2 regions of the Paraburkholderia sp. RL17-368-BIF-A genome follow, and region 2 is predicted to be linked to the other one. Evidence: riboswitches for the same ligand, from Rfam matches in the RefSeq annotation. Region 2 holds a riboswitch; the other holds the start of a gene.
The links. A riboswitch is a leader RNA that binds a small molecule or an ion and turns the genes downstream of it on or off. The one in region 2 is predicted to bind manganese.
Positions count from the first base shown of each region.

Region 1 (7,152 bases), on a different contig from region 2:
CGGCGGCAAGCGGCCACATCACGCGAAACAGCAGACCGTAGATATGGTGATGCGGCACGCTCGCGAGCATGGTTGCGTCGCCGACGAGCGCGCCCCACTGCTTCTCGAGCGTGTGCACTTCGGCGTTGAACTGCGCGAGCGTTTTGCGGATCGGCTTCGGACGGCCGCTGCTGCCCGAGGTGTAGAGCGTGAGCGGCGCTTGGGGGTCGATGTTTTTGTCGAGCGCGGACGCGGCTGCCTCGGCTTGCGCATCGGCTTGCACATGCAACTGCAGCGTCGCGTCGGTCAGCACGACGTCGTACGCGTCGGCGAGATCGGCAAGATAGCCGGGCGTCGCGTTCGCCGGAATCACCGGCTCCTTGCCGCACGCGAAGAGCGCGAACAACGCGCACGCGAAATCGAACGGATCGTCGATACACAGTGCATAGCGTTGCGCCGCTTGCGATTGCATCAGCGCAACGAGCGCCGCGACGCGCGCGCGAAACGCGGCGCGATCGAGTAGCGCCGTGCGATCGCGGCAAACGGCAACGCGTGAAGCGGCGGCATCGAGCGGAACGGACAACAGGTCGTGCAACGCGATCATCACGCCGCCTCCGAACGCGCGGCTCGCGGCAGCACGACGAGATAGCGCCACACGACCTCGGCGATCAGCAGCACACCGATCAGCAGATAAGCAATCGCGCCGTTATACAGCGACCAGCTTGCGCGGCTCCAGTAGAGCGCGGTATACGCGGAAAAAGCACCGTTCAGTAGAAAGAACACACACCACACCTGAGTGACGCGCCGCGTGTGGCGCACTGCGCCCGGCGGCAAATCCGGTTTGCCGAGGCGCGCGAATTTTTCGATCATCGACGGACCGCGCACGAGCGTCGCGCCGAACGCGATTAGGAGCCCGAGATTGACGAGCGACGGATAGAGGCGCAACAGCAGCTCGCTGTTGGTGAGCACGATGGCCGCCGACGCGCAGCTCAGCAAGCCGACCACGGTCCAGTCGATGGCGGAAAGACGCCGCAGCGAAGTCGCGACCGGACCGCTGCCTGCCCAGCGCTGCAGCCACAGAATCGCAAACAGCATGCAGCCGACGTAACGCGGCGTGTCCCAACGCCACGCGCACAGAATCAACGCGGGATACGCGAGCTTCACCAGCACTTGCACGACCGCCTTCAGCCAATGGCGTTCAGCCGCGGACGAAGCGCTTGCGGCGGGCTGATCGGCCGCCCGTGTGCGCGAACGCACTGCCGGCATCAGCCTTGAGCCGCCAGCAGCGATTCGACCGCGCCGATCACGTCGCCGACCGTGCGCACCGATTTGAACTCTTCCGGCTTGATGCGGCGCCCGGTCATTTCCTGGAGCTTGATCGCGAGATCGACCGCGTCGATGCTGTCCAGATCGAGGTCTTCGAACAGATGCGCGTCGGGCGTCACGCGCTCGGGCTCGATTGCGAAGTTCTCTTTAAAGATGGCGCGGATGCGTTCAAGAATCTCTGCCTCGGACACGGTCATTCCCCTTTGCTGTTGGTTTCGTTCGCGGCGTGCGCCGCTTCGCGCTGACTTGCCACCAGCGCGGCCAGCGTGCTGATGGAGCGAAAGTGCTCGCGCGTGCGGTCGTCGTTTGCCGCAATGGTCAATTGATATTGTTTGCGCAGCACGATGCCGATTTCCAGTGCGTCGATCGAATCGAGACCGATACCGTCGGTATCGAACAACGGTGCATCGTCGTCGATATCGGCGGGGCTCAGGTCTTCCAGATCGAGTGCCTCGATCAGAAGCTGCTTAATTTCCAGTTTTAAAGAATCCATAATCGAACAGGTGCCGGGTAATGTGTGCTTCGACGGCGCTCGTCACGCTGCGCGCAGCGAGAGCCGGTGTTGTGTCGTCTGCCGCGAGCCGCTCGACGCCGAGCGGCTCCAGCACGTTCACGCGCATGCGGAACGCTCGCGCCGGCACGTCGTACCAGCGCATCTGTTTCGTGAACGCGGGCGGATCGCAATCCATCAGCACCGGCACGATCGGCGCGTCCACCTTCAGCGCCATGTGCGCGAAGCCGCGCGAAAACGCATGCAGCCGGTTGCGCGCGGGACTGCGCGTGCCTTCGGGAAAAATGATCATCGTATAGCCTGCCGCGAGCTGCCTTGCGCCTGCTTCGACGAGCTCCGCCGGATCGGCGTTGCTCACGTATTCCGCCGAACGCACGATGCCCCAGAAACACGGGTTGCTCCAATGCGCGTTTTTCACGACGCAGCATGCGTGCGGCGTGAGCGAAAGCAGCACCATCACGTCGAGGTAGGTCGGGTGGTTGGCCACCACGATCGACGGACCGCGCGCACGCAGCGCCTCGCCGCCCGACACTTCGAGCTTCATCACGCCGATCAGTTGCAACGCGCCGACGAGCGCGCGGAAAAACCAGTGGATGATGCTCGTCACCGCGAACTGCCGCGACGCGCGATGCGGCCACAGCCACGCGAGCGGAAACACCAGCACCGAAAACAGCACGCCGCAGATGCCGAACACGACGAAAGCCATGCCCGTGGCGAAGAATCGCCACGTGTAGTCAAGCCGCGCGGTCATGCCACTCCCACTGCCAAAGGACGCCGGCGCCCTGCCAGGCCGCGGGCTCGCCGGTTTCAAGACAATGCAGCAGCGCCTGGCTTTGCGTGGCGAAGCGGGTTGCTGCGGGCTCCTCCTGGTCGTACAGGCGCGGCGACGCGGACCGTGTACAGACCAGATGGCCGAGCGCCGTTTCGTTACTCAAGAGCAGCGCGACTGCCCCGCCCTGCACTTCATCGTCGATCGTTCCGTAGGCGGAGTCGGCCGGTTCGTCGGCGTAGACCAGCAGGACCGGTGACGCCAATTGCGTTGCGTGTTGCGCATACGCCTCGAGCAGCGCATAACCGAGCGTTTCCGGGCCCGCCGAAATGGCGCTCGCCGCCGAGCGGTCGCCGCGCGCGATGCCGAACACGCCCGTCATCGCATTGAGCACCGAGAGGCTAAAGGCCGTCGGCGACACCGGCTCGCCGGAACTGATGGCGCGCAGAATCTCCGTGGTGCGGCGCAGTTCGCCGTGCCGCGACGCGAAGACGACGCGCGCCTCGTCGGCCCCGACGCAATCGTGCGCCACCTTCAGCGCGGCTTTCGAGAGCGTGCTGAGACGCCGCCGCACGATCGGTTCGATAAAACCGATGTCGGGTGCGGCGGTGGTGGCAGCAGGCCAGCTAGACCAGCGAGCGACCGGAATGGTCCAGTGCGGATCGGGCATATCGGTGTTCGCGCGTTGAAGCAAGGAGAGGCTGAAGCGCCTGACGGAATACGCAGCCGTCACAGCGTATGCGCGCCGCGCGGACCGGCAATTTCCAGCCGGGGGACAATCCAGACTTCTTTTGTAGGGTTCAGCGAATTAACGGCACTTTGGCCCGATTATTTAGGCCATTGACGATTGGCCGTGTAGTTTGGCTCAGGCTTCCTTAGTCGCCGGAATCATACTGAATATTCTGAATTAAATCAGCCACAAAAGACGTATCCATCTGTATCCGTCTCGCGTTTACGACGCTAATTTGAGTGCTATGGCGATTTGCAGAAATTTCCCATCTGGGCCTGGGAATATCCCTACATCTGTAGGTTTTTGGGAATTCGACTGTCAGACGGTCGCGTTCGCAAAGAGAATCCCGCGAATGCTTTCAATTAACTTTCTGCGACGACTGTTGCAGTCGAATACATGCGATCCGATTTCACGCGAATTCTGCTCCCGGCAGAACGGCCGCGCGGCGACGCCTGCTATAATCCGTCCCTCATTGGGGAGTAGCCGCCCCGCGCCACGTTCGCCCGGCATCTAGCCGGGCTCGCAACAACGTGCGCTCGCGGGGGCGCCTGTCAACAGACTTGGCCGTCATGGCCATGGCAGCCGCAGCCTCTGGCCTGGCGAGACCGATGACCCACACCCCGCCGCAATTGGGCCCGGCGTGTCGTGGGTCGTCGCTCGTTCATTTCCCGGCCCGCGGATTCCAACCCACGTGTTCCACGCTTTCCTCATTTCCACCGGAGCGGTCGCGCTCGCCGAAATCGGCGACAAGACGCAGTTGCTGTCGCTCGTGCTCGCCGCGCGTTATCGCAAGCCGATGCCGATCATCCTCGGCGTGCTGGTCGCGACGCTCGTCAATCACGCGGGCGCGGGCGCGCTCGGCGCGTGGCTCGGCTCGCTGCTCACGCCGGCCATCATGCGCTGGGCGCTGGCCATTTCATTCATCGGCATGGGTTTGTGGATTCTCGTGCCCGACAAGCTCGACGACGAAGAAGCCAACACGAACCGCACGCATCTTGGCGTGTTCGGCGCGACTGTCGTGGCCTTCTTCCTCGCGGAAATGGGCGACAAGACGCAGATCGCGACGGTTGCGCTCGCCGCGCGCTTTCACGACTTCTTCGGCGTGGTGGCGGGCACCACGCTCGGCATGATGATCGCCAACGTCCCGGCGATCCTGCTCGGCGACCGCTTCGCGCACCGTCTGCCGACCGGCATCGTGCACGGCATCGCCGCCGTGCTGTTCGTGGTTCTCGGAACGATGGCGCTGTTCGGCGGCGGGCTCTGACGAAGGTGCGCGATGCCGGCATTTGCCGGCATCGCGCTCTTGTCACGCTTTTATCGCGCTTGCGGTCGCGTCGCGGTCATTGCACGGCTTTCGCGCCCGACGCGGCAGCCGGCGACGCTGCAGCCGGCACCGGCGTTTCGTTGGAAGCACCCGCGCTGTTGCCGAGCGGAATCTTGACCGTGCGCACGACGCCGTTGCCAAGCGGGAAGTCGGCAAGCGCACTGCGCGCCAGATACGGCATGGCTCTCACCAGCGACGACTCGCCGCCCGAGTTGCGCGCGGTCACGTTGTAGACCTCCTTGCCCGTCGCGCGCTCGGTGATCCGCACGCCGAGCAGATGCGTGAAGATCGGATAGCTCTGGTTCACGTAGCCTGCGGGAAACGGACCCCACGGCCCCCACGGATCGTACGGACGGCCCCAGCCCCAGTAAGGCGCCGGCCACGGGTTGTAGTAGACCGGCTCGGCCACCGTCACCATGTCCGAGCGGATTCCATACGAGAGCCCGACGAGATAGCGCGCGTCGTTGCCGTCAACCTGGCGGAACGCATGCGTGGCGAGTTCGTTGGCGACGATGCGCTCATACGTGGTCAGCTCGAGATTGTTCCGCTGGTCGGGCTCGCGTGTGAACGCGTAGGTGCGGGCCGCGTCGCTGCCGCTCCAGTCGGAGAACGCGGTGACCTGCGTGGTCACGTAGGTCGTGCAGCCGGACAGCAGCACGCTCAGTGCCGCGAGCAGCAACATGGCGCGGCGCGTCCAGATATTCGTTGTCATGGTCTACCTCGTGAAGCGTTTCTGTTCGTTCGTCTTTCATTGTACGTATGACCGTCGATCGCGCCGCGCCGTTCCGCTCCCACGCCGTAGGAGCTTGAGCGTGAGCAAGAGCGGTGCGCGCGTCCGAGCGCGCATCGGCCGAACGGCTATCTGAAAAGCGCGCGCCGCACGATTGCCCGAGGCTTTGTACAATGGCTCGACAAGCCCGGCTCGCGTGTCTTCGTGCGCCGGCCGCTCGAGTCCCATCACTACAGAACGCCATGGCCGATACCGCAACGCCCAATGTGATCCGCCGCGCCGATTATGCGCCGCCCGCTTTTCTGATCGACACCGTCGCGCTCGAGTTCGATCTGCTGCCCGAACGCACGGTCGTGAAGAACACGATGCGCGTGCGCCGCAACCCGGACGCCGCGCGCGCGCCGCATCTCGAACTGATGGGCGAACAACTGGAGTTCGTCGGCGCGACGCTCGACGGTCAGCCGTTCGCCAACGCGCATCCGCACGAGCACGGGCTGGTGCTCGACAACGTGCCCGACAGCTTCGAGCTCACGCTCACCAGCATCTGCAATCCGGCGGCGAATACGACGCTCTCGGGCCTGTATGTGTCGAGCGGAAACTTCTTTACGCAGTGCGAGGCCGAGGGCTTTCGGCGCATCACCTATTTCCTCGACCGGCCGGACGTGATGTCGACCTACACGGTCACGCTGCGAGCCAGCAAGGCCGATTATCCGGTGCTGCTGTCGAACGGCAATCTGCTCGAGGAAGGCGATCTGCCGGACGGCCGTCATTTCGCGCGCTGGGAAGATCCGTTCAGGAAGCCGAGCTATCTGTTCGCGCTTGTCGCCGGCAAGCTCGTTGCGCTCGAAGAGCGTGTGAAAACCGGCTCGGGCAAGGAAAAGCTGCTGCAGGTGTGGGTCGAGCCGCACGATCTCGACAAGACCCGTCACGCGATGGATTCGCTGATCAATTCGATCCGCTGGGACGAACAGCGCTTCGGCCTCGAACTCGATCTCGACCGCTTCATGATCGTCGCGGTGAGCGACTTCAACATGGGCGCGATGGAAAACAAGGGGCTCAACATTTTCAACACGAAGTACGTGCTGGCGAACCCCGAAACGGCGACCGACACGGACTTCGCGAACATCGAGGCGGTGGTCGGCCACGAGTATTTCCATAACTGGACCGGCAACCGCGTAACCTGCCGCGACTGGTTCCAGTTGAGCCTGAAGGAAGGGCTGACCGTGTTCCGCGATCAGGAATTCTCCGCCGACATGGCCGCCGGACTGACTAGCAGCGGCGACGAAGCGGCGCGCGCCACCAAGCGCATTGAAGACGTGCGCGTGCTGCGCCAGATGCAGTTCGCCGAAGACGCCGGCCCGATGGCTCACCCGGTGCGCCCGGAAAGCTACGTCGAGATCAACAACTTCTACACGATGACCGTCTACGAAAAAGGCTCGGAAGTCGTGCGGATGTATCAGACGCTGTTCGGCCGCGACGGTTTTCGCAAGGGCATGGACCTGTACTTCAAGCGTCACGACGGCCAGGCCGTGACGTGCGACGATTTCCGTCATGCGCTCGCCGACGCTAACGGCCGCGACCTCGCGCAGTTCGAGCGCTGGTACAGCCAGGCGGGCACGCCGCGCGTGTCGGTGCGCACCCGTTACGACGCGGCGGCGCGGCGCTACAGCGTGACGCTCACGCAGGGTTATGGCGACGCCGCGCCGGCCGCGCGCGAAACGCAGAAGGGACCACTGCTGATTCCGTTCGCCATCGGCCTGATCGGCAAGGACGGCAACGATCT
Region 1 covers NZ_JARESN010000007.1:312,701-319,852, reverse strand. Annotated here, with positions in the region: gene P0D87_RS15365 (ApeI family dehydratase) at 1-583, opposite strand, end outside; gene P0D87_RS15360 (COG4648 family protein) at 583-1,245, opposite strand; gene P0D87_RS15355 (acyl carrier protein) at 1,245-1,502, opposite strand; gene P0D87_RS15350 (phosphopantetheine-binding protein) at 1,499-1,798, opposite strand; gene P0D87_RS15345 (lysophospholipid acyltransferase family protein) at 1,773-2,567, opposite strand; gene P0D87_RS15340 (beta-ketoacyl synthase chain length factor) at 2,551-3,255, opposite strand; yybP-ykoY riboswitch at 3,778-3,996, shown strand; gene P0D87_RS15335 (TMEM165/GDT1 family protein) at 4,007-4,579, shown strand; gene P0D87_RS15330 (DUF4136 domain-containing protein) at 4,656-5,351, opposite strand; gene pepN (aminopeptidase N) at 5,612-7,152, shown strand, end outside.
Region 1: another riboswitch for manganese. It lies ahead of P0D87_RS15335 (TMEM165/GDT1 family protein); the one in region 2 lies ahead of P0D87_RS08605 (sodium:calcium antiporter).

Region 2 (7,152 bases):
TCAACGAACTTCGAATCGGCATGCGCGAGCGCTGCCTGAACTCCGTTCCATTCCAGCCGGAGAAGGTCGCGGCGGGTCTGTCGATTGCGCTGCGCACCATGTGGAAGCGTTGGTGCGCGGACCAAACGCCTACCGCCTTCGAAGCGACCTTGCCGGCTGACTGGTCCCCGCCGCCTGCTGCGCTTTCGACGGACGCGGTGATCTAACGAGCCGCGCGCTGCACCTACTAGCGAAGAACCCAATCATGAACGCAAGCCTGCCTGCTGAAGCTGTTTCGGCGCTGACAGAAGAAACCATCTTTGTCACGCAACCTTATCTGTCGCCGCTTGACGACTTCATTCCGTATCTTCGCGAGATCTGGGACAGCAAGGTGCTGACTAACGGCGGCCCGTTTCACCAACGGCTCGAGGCGGCGCTCGAGGAGTATCTCGGCGTCGACCACCTTGCGCTGTTTTCGAACGGCACGCTGGGTCTCGTTACTGCATTGCAGGCGCTGCGCATTACGGGCGAGGTGATCACGACGCCCTATTCTTTCGTGGCAACCGCGCATTCGCTGCTCTGGAACGGCATCAAGCCCGTTTTCGTCGACGTCGATCCGCACACGCTGAACATGGACCCGCGAAAGATCGAGGCCGCCATCACGCCGCAGACTACGGCGATCCTGCCGGTGCATTGCTATGGTTATCCTTGCGACACCGAAGCCATTCAGAAGATCGCCGACAACTACAATCTCAAGGTCATCTACGACGCGGCTCACGCATTTGGTGTGCGCACGGGCGGCGGCAGCGTTCTTCGCCACGGCGATCTCTCCGTTCTGAGTTTTCACGCGACGAAGATCTTCAACACATTCGAAGGCGGCGCGATCATTTGCCCGGATGCAAAGACCAAACAGCGGGTCAACCACCTGAAGAACTTCGGTTTCGTCGATGAGACGACGGTGGTCGCGCCCGGCATTAACGGCAAGATGAGCGAAGTCAATGCCGCGTTCGGCCTTTTGCAATTGAAGAATATCGATGAAGCATTAGCCAGTCGACGCGATATCGCTTCCCAGTACTGCGCGCTGCTTTCCGATGTGCCAGGCATCCGTTGCCTGCCGGCCTGCGACAGCCCCATTGCGAATCGCGCTTACTTCCCGATTCTCGTCGAAGACGATTTTCCGTGCAGTCGCGACGCGTTGTTCGAGAGATTGCGTCAGCACAAGATCATCGTGCGCCGCTATTTTTATCCGCTGATCTCGGATTTCCCCATGTATCGCGGTCTCGTCAGCGCCAACCCCGCCAACCTTCCGGTCGCAGCCGATGCGGCGAGGAAAGTGCTGTGTCTGCCGATTTACCCCGGTCTTTCCACTGCGAACGTGGAACGGATCGTCGATATCATCAAGACGTATTAAAAGCAGCACGCTCTCTTGTGAACTCCAGATACAAAAGAGCACTCGACGCATGACATGCGTCGAGTGCTCTTTGTTTGTGTCAGGAAAGAAGCCCGCCAGTAATTACAAGCTCTGCTGAGACTGTTCACGCACACTTGCCAGTTCTGCGGCTTTGGCCCGCTGAAGCTCACCGAGTACTTCGAGCGCACGACCCTCGTCCGCCGTGAGATCGACAACGAACGCATCGTTATTGTCTTTGATCCACTGCAGCGACATGTCCCACCATGCCAGCTCCAGCAAGCGCTCCCGTACTTTTTCCGAAAAACGGAAACGCACCAGCCGCGCCGGCGAGCCCGCATAGATACCATACGGTTCGCTGCGGAAGTTCGGCGGTATCAGCGAGCGCGCACCGATAACGCATCCGCTTTCGATGACGCTGCCGCCCAGGAATACAGCCTCGTCGCCGATCCACACATCGTTATGAATAACCGTGTCAGCGTATTGCGGCATCATTGCATTGGTGAGACCGTTGCCGTAGATGCTGAACATGGTCGTCGATATGGTCTTCGTTTCATGCTGGGCGTTCAGAATGAATTTGAGCCCCATACCACCTGCGACGTTCTTTCCAATCACCAGCTTCTGCGCATGGCCGTCGTATCTGGCGACCGAACCCACGCCGAGAACACTGCATCGGCCGATATGAAACACTCCGTCGGTGGCCTCTTCATCCAGCCAGTTCCTGAAGAAGTTGTTAGGGATGGTCGAGAAAGCCCCGTCCCGGTAGCCGATCACAATGAAATGCTTCGATAGAGGATGAGTCGGCACGACGCCGATGCTGTCATCCGACGTAACAACGTTCATATAAATCCAGTGCGTGTTGAGGTTTAGTGCACGATGACTTTATTGCCGCATGGAACTGCCGGGCAAGTTGTCGACAGGGTGAACGTGGTGCGGCCTGCATTCACAGATAGCGGGCCCCGGCAACCCTGTCGCGCACCTTCCTGGCGGGACTGCCGTAGACGACCGAATAGGGCTCGACGTCCCTCAGAACGGTAGCTCCCGCGCCAACGATGCTGTGCTCTCCGACGTTGATGCCGTGGCGAAGCACTGCGCCGATGCTAATGGCGGAATACGCACCGATCCGGCAGTTGCCACCCGTTATCGCTCCGGGCGCCAGGCTCGAAAACTCGTCCATCACAGAGTCGTGATCCAGCGACGAGTTCGTGTTCAGAATACAGAACTGGCCTACGCGACAGTCGGGATTAACGACCGCTCCAGCCATCACCACACTGCCCGCCCCGACCGTTGTGCCGCGACCAATCGTTGCCCGCGGATGAATGGCATTCATGAACTGCAGTTTGGGGCAAAGCGCTTCGACCTTCGCCGCCACTTTCGAGCGGACGACGTTGTCGCCGATTGCAATGATGGTGCCTTGCAGATCGTGTTCAGCCACGAGACGGGGAAGATCGGCTTCGCCGCCTAGCACCGGGTAGTCAAGCGTCCGTTCACCCACGTTGCGGTATGCGTCGATTAACCCGGCAATGCTGTGCTTTCCTTCCTGCTCGACGATATCGATGACGACTTTTGCATGGCCGCCCGATCCGACGATGACAATGTGGCTCATACCCGCCTCCGCGGACTTGCTCGACTGGTTCCCTGCCGCTTGATGCATCGACAACATGCGCGAATAATGCGCCGCGCAACGGTGATTTCGTCGGCGGCGCTAGTCGAGATCTATGTCGCAATGGTTTGTGAAATTATGCCGTCGTCCCCCATCGCGCGATTCCGGGAGTTGGCGAGAGAAAAGCCGTTAGATCGATGTATTGGGCGGGAGCATCGCCGCGGCTTGTGATTCGCCGGCGACGTGGCTCGAACGCCTAACGGCTTAGCGTGATCGCCAGATAAGCGGCGTACAGCGCGCCGCAGACCAGCAGCGCCCACACGGGCGCGCCGCGCTCGCGGGCGTTGAGCCGCAGCCAGCCCGCCGCGACCAGCGTGATGACGATGCCCGTCACCACCTCGATGCGCGGCGTCCACGGCGTCAGCAGAATGCCGATAGCGGGCAACAAGGTGCCCTGAAAAACCATCGCGCCCGTGATGTTGCCGAACGCGAGTGTGTCCTTGCCGCGGCGAATCCACAGGATGCTGTTGACCTTCTCCGGCAACTCCGTGGCGATCGGAATGATCAGCAGCGACAGCAGCAGCGGCGACACGCCGACCACCGCGGACACGCCCCGCACGCCGTGGATGAAACCCTCCGCGCCCCACACGAGCAGCGCGACCGCGATCAGCAGTTGGACGGCGATCGTCGCGAGGTTGGTCGGCACGCCGAGGCGCGCGAGCATCATCTTGCCGGGCGCTTCGGTGCCGTGGCCTGCATCGACCAGATCGTTCGACGCGCGGAAGGTCGCCACGACATAGGCGACATACACGCCGACGAGCGCGACGCTGAAGAGCGCGCGCACGATGCGCTGCTCATGCGGCACATACATGGCCGCGGCGGCCAGCAGGAAGGCAAAGAGGAAATAGTTGAGATCGCGAGTGAAGCCCGAACGCTCCGGCGCGACGCGTCCGCCGACGCCGCGCGAGCGCAGCACGGCGAGCGTCATCAGAAAGGTAGACAGCGTGGACAGCATCAGCGGTGCGCCGAGAATCGCGCCCACGCCAATTTCCTCGTTGACGGCACGATCGCTCGTCCCGCCGACAATCGCTATAAGCGGCACGAGCGTCTCGGGCAACGCGGTGCCGACTGCAGCGAACAACGAGCCGGTCACGCCTTCGGATATCTTAAGCCGCTCGCCGAGATGTTCGAGCGCGTTGGTGAAAAGCTCGGCCGCCACGAGGATGACGACCAGCATGATGGCCAGTTCGATGAGAAGACCGGTCATGCGCGGCTCCGTGCATCGAAGGGATCGACGTGATCGACGTGATTGACGTGATGGACCGAAAACGTGCGGCGCGGCAGATCGCGCGACAGCAAGTTGAGCAGAAGACGAGGAGATTGAACAGCGCGGGATTTCACAGCGGCTCCGAGGTCGGACGTAAGACGAACCATGACGCACCGCGACCCGTCCGACCAGAACGAAGCAGTGCGCCAATGGTCTCGCCAAACCGACCCGGTCGAACGCGCCATGACCCGCAGGCCAAGTATGTTGACGCGCTCTCCTTCACGCGATGCCGCGATGCCGCGATGCGTGAAGGAAGGCTACTCCCCAGTGACCCGGGGATTTTAGCGGGAGTGGGCGGAGCCAACAAGCCTTCGCAAAGAAGCTTGTTGACTGTGTTCGCCGTGAGCCGAGCTTTTACTGCGTGCCAAGTGTGGTGTCCATGCAGCTTGCGCAGCGGTCTGTTTTCTTGCCGCGCGCAAGCTCATCGAGTCATTAATTGAAGTGATACTGGACGCCTACCGTGAAGCTATTGTTTGTTCTCTTCGTGCCGTCGTGATGGCTCGAGTCCGTGGTCCATTCGGCGACCGCGCTGACATGCTCCGCGAACTTGTAGTCCACGCCGAGGCCCCAATGGAACCGCGTATCGGGGTCGTCGCCCGTGAAGCCGGCGCGAATGTACGGCATGAACTGGTTAAACGGCATGCCGAATTTGGCGTCGATTCCTGCGTCCTTGGACGTAGTAGAGCCGTGGTGCAAATCCGCGAAAGCCTCGGCTCCTACCACGAACCGCTGCACGTCGAAGTTGTATCCGGCGGTGAAGCCCGGAAACACCGTGTTATGCGACGCCTTGTTGAATGCGCCCGATGCATCCGAATTATTGACGCCTAGCTTGAAACCAACATAAGGACCGGCGAACTGGCTTGCGCCCGCTTGCGGCGCCGCTTGTGCGCAAGGAAGCTGTGAAAGAAGAACCACCGATGCCGCGAGAATTGATCTGGTTATTTTGTGCATGAATTGCAAATAAAGCTCTTAGTCCGGCGAGTGATCTCGCAATGCCTGTCGCACTGAAATGCGAAAGGGTCGGCGTAGGCCGACGCGCAACTATTCCCATATCGATGGGAATTGCATAGGCAGCGCGCGCCGATTCAGCGAATGGATGAGAACGATCTGAAATTTCAGCGAAGAGGTGAGGCGGGGGCTAGGAGGCGTGTGGGTGGGGCAGCGCGTCGGGCGAGTTCGAGTTGTTTTGGCGGTTTGTCGATGGTACTGCGGGACCACGCTTTCGAGCACGACAGCCGGATCTGCTCCGCCTAAGGTCTACGAAACGTCTCTCCACGCACGACCGGAGACTGAGTACGCCAAGGTCCCGTACCCGCTGGGTCCTGTATGATCCTACGCGACTCGCGTGCAACAACCCGGAACCCGGGCGCCCCAGGCAGCCTTCCGATAGCTTGCAAATAGATAGTTGCTCTATTGCTATGTCGAAAATACCGCTGCTACGAACCGCCCTGCCGCCGATCTGAACCAAAGTCGTTTTGATTGCTCCCGGCGTGTGGGAACCCTCGGACCAAGTCCGGGATAATCTAAGCTGGATATCCTGCCGTTGATTTCCCTCAGGTCACTGCACAGCATCGAGGTATAGGTCTCACGGATGCTGAAGTGAAGTCCGCTTGTTGAATGGTAATGGAATGAAACGCATTCTAATAGTAAAAGTCACCTCCTTAGGTGACCTGGTACATGGTCAGCCCGTGGTGGCCGACCTGCATCGCGCCTTTCCTGGCGTCAAGATTGACTGGGCCGCCGATGCGTCCTTCGCCGATGTTCCTCGCTGGAATGCGGGCATCGACCGCGTGCTGTGCGCGCCATTGCGGGGCTTCAAGAAAAACCGCTCTGGGGCCGAGCTCAAGGCGATCTTTACATCGATATCTGAACTGCGACGCGAGAAATACGACATCGTTCTCGATCTTCAGGGCGTCTACAAAAGCGCGATAATTTCTTTCCTTGCGCGCTCGCGCCGGCGTCTAGGCTATCGTTCGGCAGACCTCGGCGAGAGCGGCGCCGCCTTTGCTTACACTGGCCGCTTCGCGCCACGCGAAGATCTCAATGCGTGGGACGGCTTGCGCCGCACTGTCGCCGACGCATTCGGCTATCAGGTGAGCGGGGCACCGAGCTTCGACCTGTCAATCCCCAGGTCTGCCGATCCTTCCGTCAAGCCAGAAGAACAGCCGTACGCGATGCTGTTCCATGCCACTTCGAGCGATGTAAAGAAGTGGCCGACGGCTCACTGGGTTGCCATTGGCCGCTCGCTTGTCGAGCGCGGCATTACCCCCCTTCTGCCGTGGGGTTCAGCCCGCGAGGAACAGGAGGCCATCGCAATTGCGAAGGAAGTGAGGGGCTCTCGTATACTGCCGCGGATGTCTATCTTGCAGGTCGCGCAGTACGTCGATGCCGCCACGCTCATCGTCGGGACAGATACAGGCTTCGTGCATCTCGCAAGCGCACTCGGCAAGCCCACGGTCATGATCTTCACTGCAACAGCACGGCGTTATTTTGGCGTCGACGTGCCTGGCGTATCGGTGTCCGTTGGTGACGACGGGCGCCCACCCTCGGTAACGGAAGTCCTGGATGCCATTGCTTCGCTGGAGCCTTTGCCTTGAAGATATTGCTGACCAATTTTCACTATGGGCGCGGCGGAGGTCACGATACGTACATCCTGGCGATTGCCAAGGGGCTTTCCAGGCGGCATCAGATATTTGTGGCTGCGCCCTCGAGTAGCAGGCTATTCGAAAAGGCCAGCAAGCTCGAACACGTGACGACACTGCCGCTTGAATTCCCAGCCAAGCTGAAAGACGCCGGCCGCATGATTTCAGCGTGGCGCGCATTGCGCTCGCTGCT
Region 2 covers NZ_JARESN010000004.1:54,009-61,160, forward strand. Annotated here, with positions in the region: gene P0D87_RS08585 (tetratricopeptide repeat protein) at 1-206, shown strand, start outside; gene P0D87_RS08590 (DegT/DnrJ/EryC1/StrS family aminotransferase) at 245-1,390, shown strand; gene P0D87_RS08595 (LbetaH domain-containing protein) at 1,493-2,230, opposite strand; gene P0D87_RS08600 (acetyltransferase) at 2,331-2,993, opposite strand; gene P0D87_RS08605 (sodium:calcium antiporter) at 3,247-4,257, opposite strand; yybP-ykoY riboswitch at 4,403-4,595, opposite strand; gene P0D87_RS08610 (outer membrane protein) at 4,750-5,232, opposite strand; gene waaC (lipopolysaccharide heptosyltransferase I) at 5,946-6,914, shown strand; gene P0D87_RS08620 (glycosyltransferase family 4 protein) at 6,911-7,152, shown strand, end outside.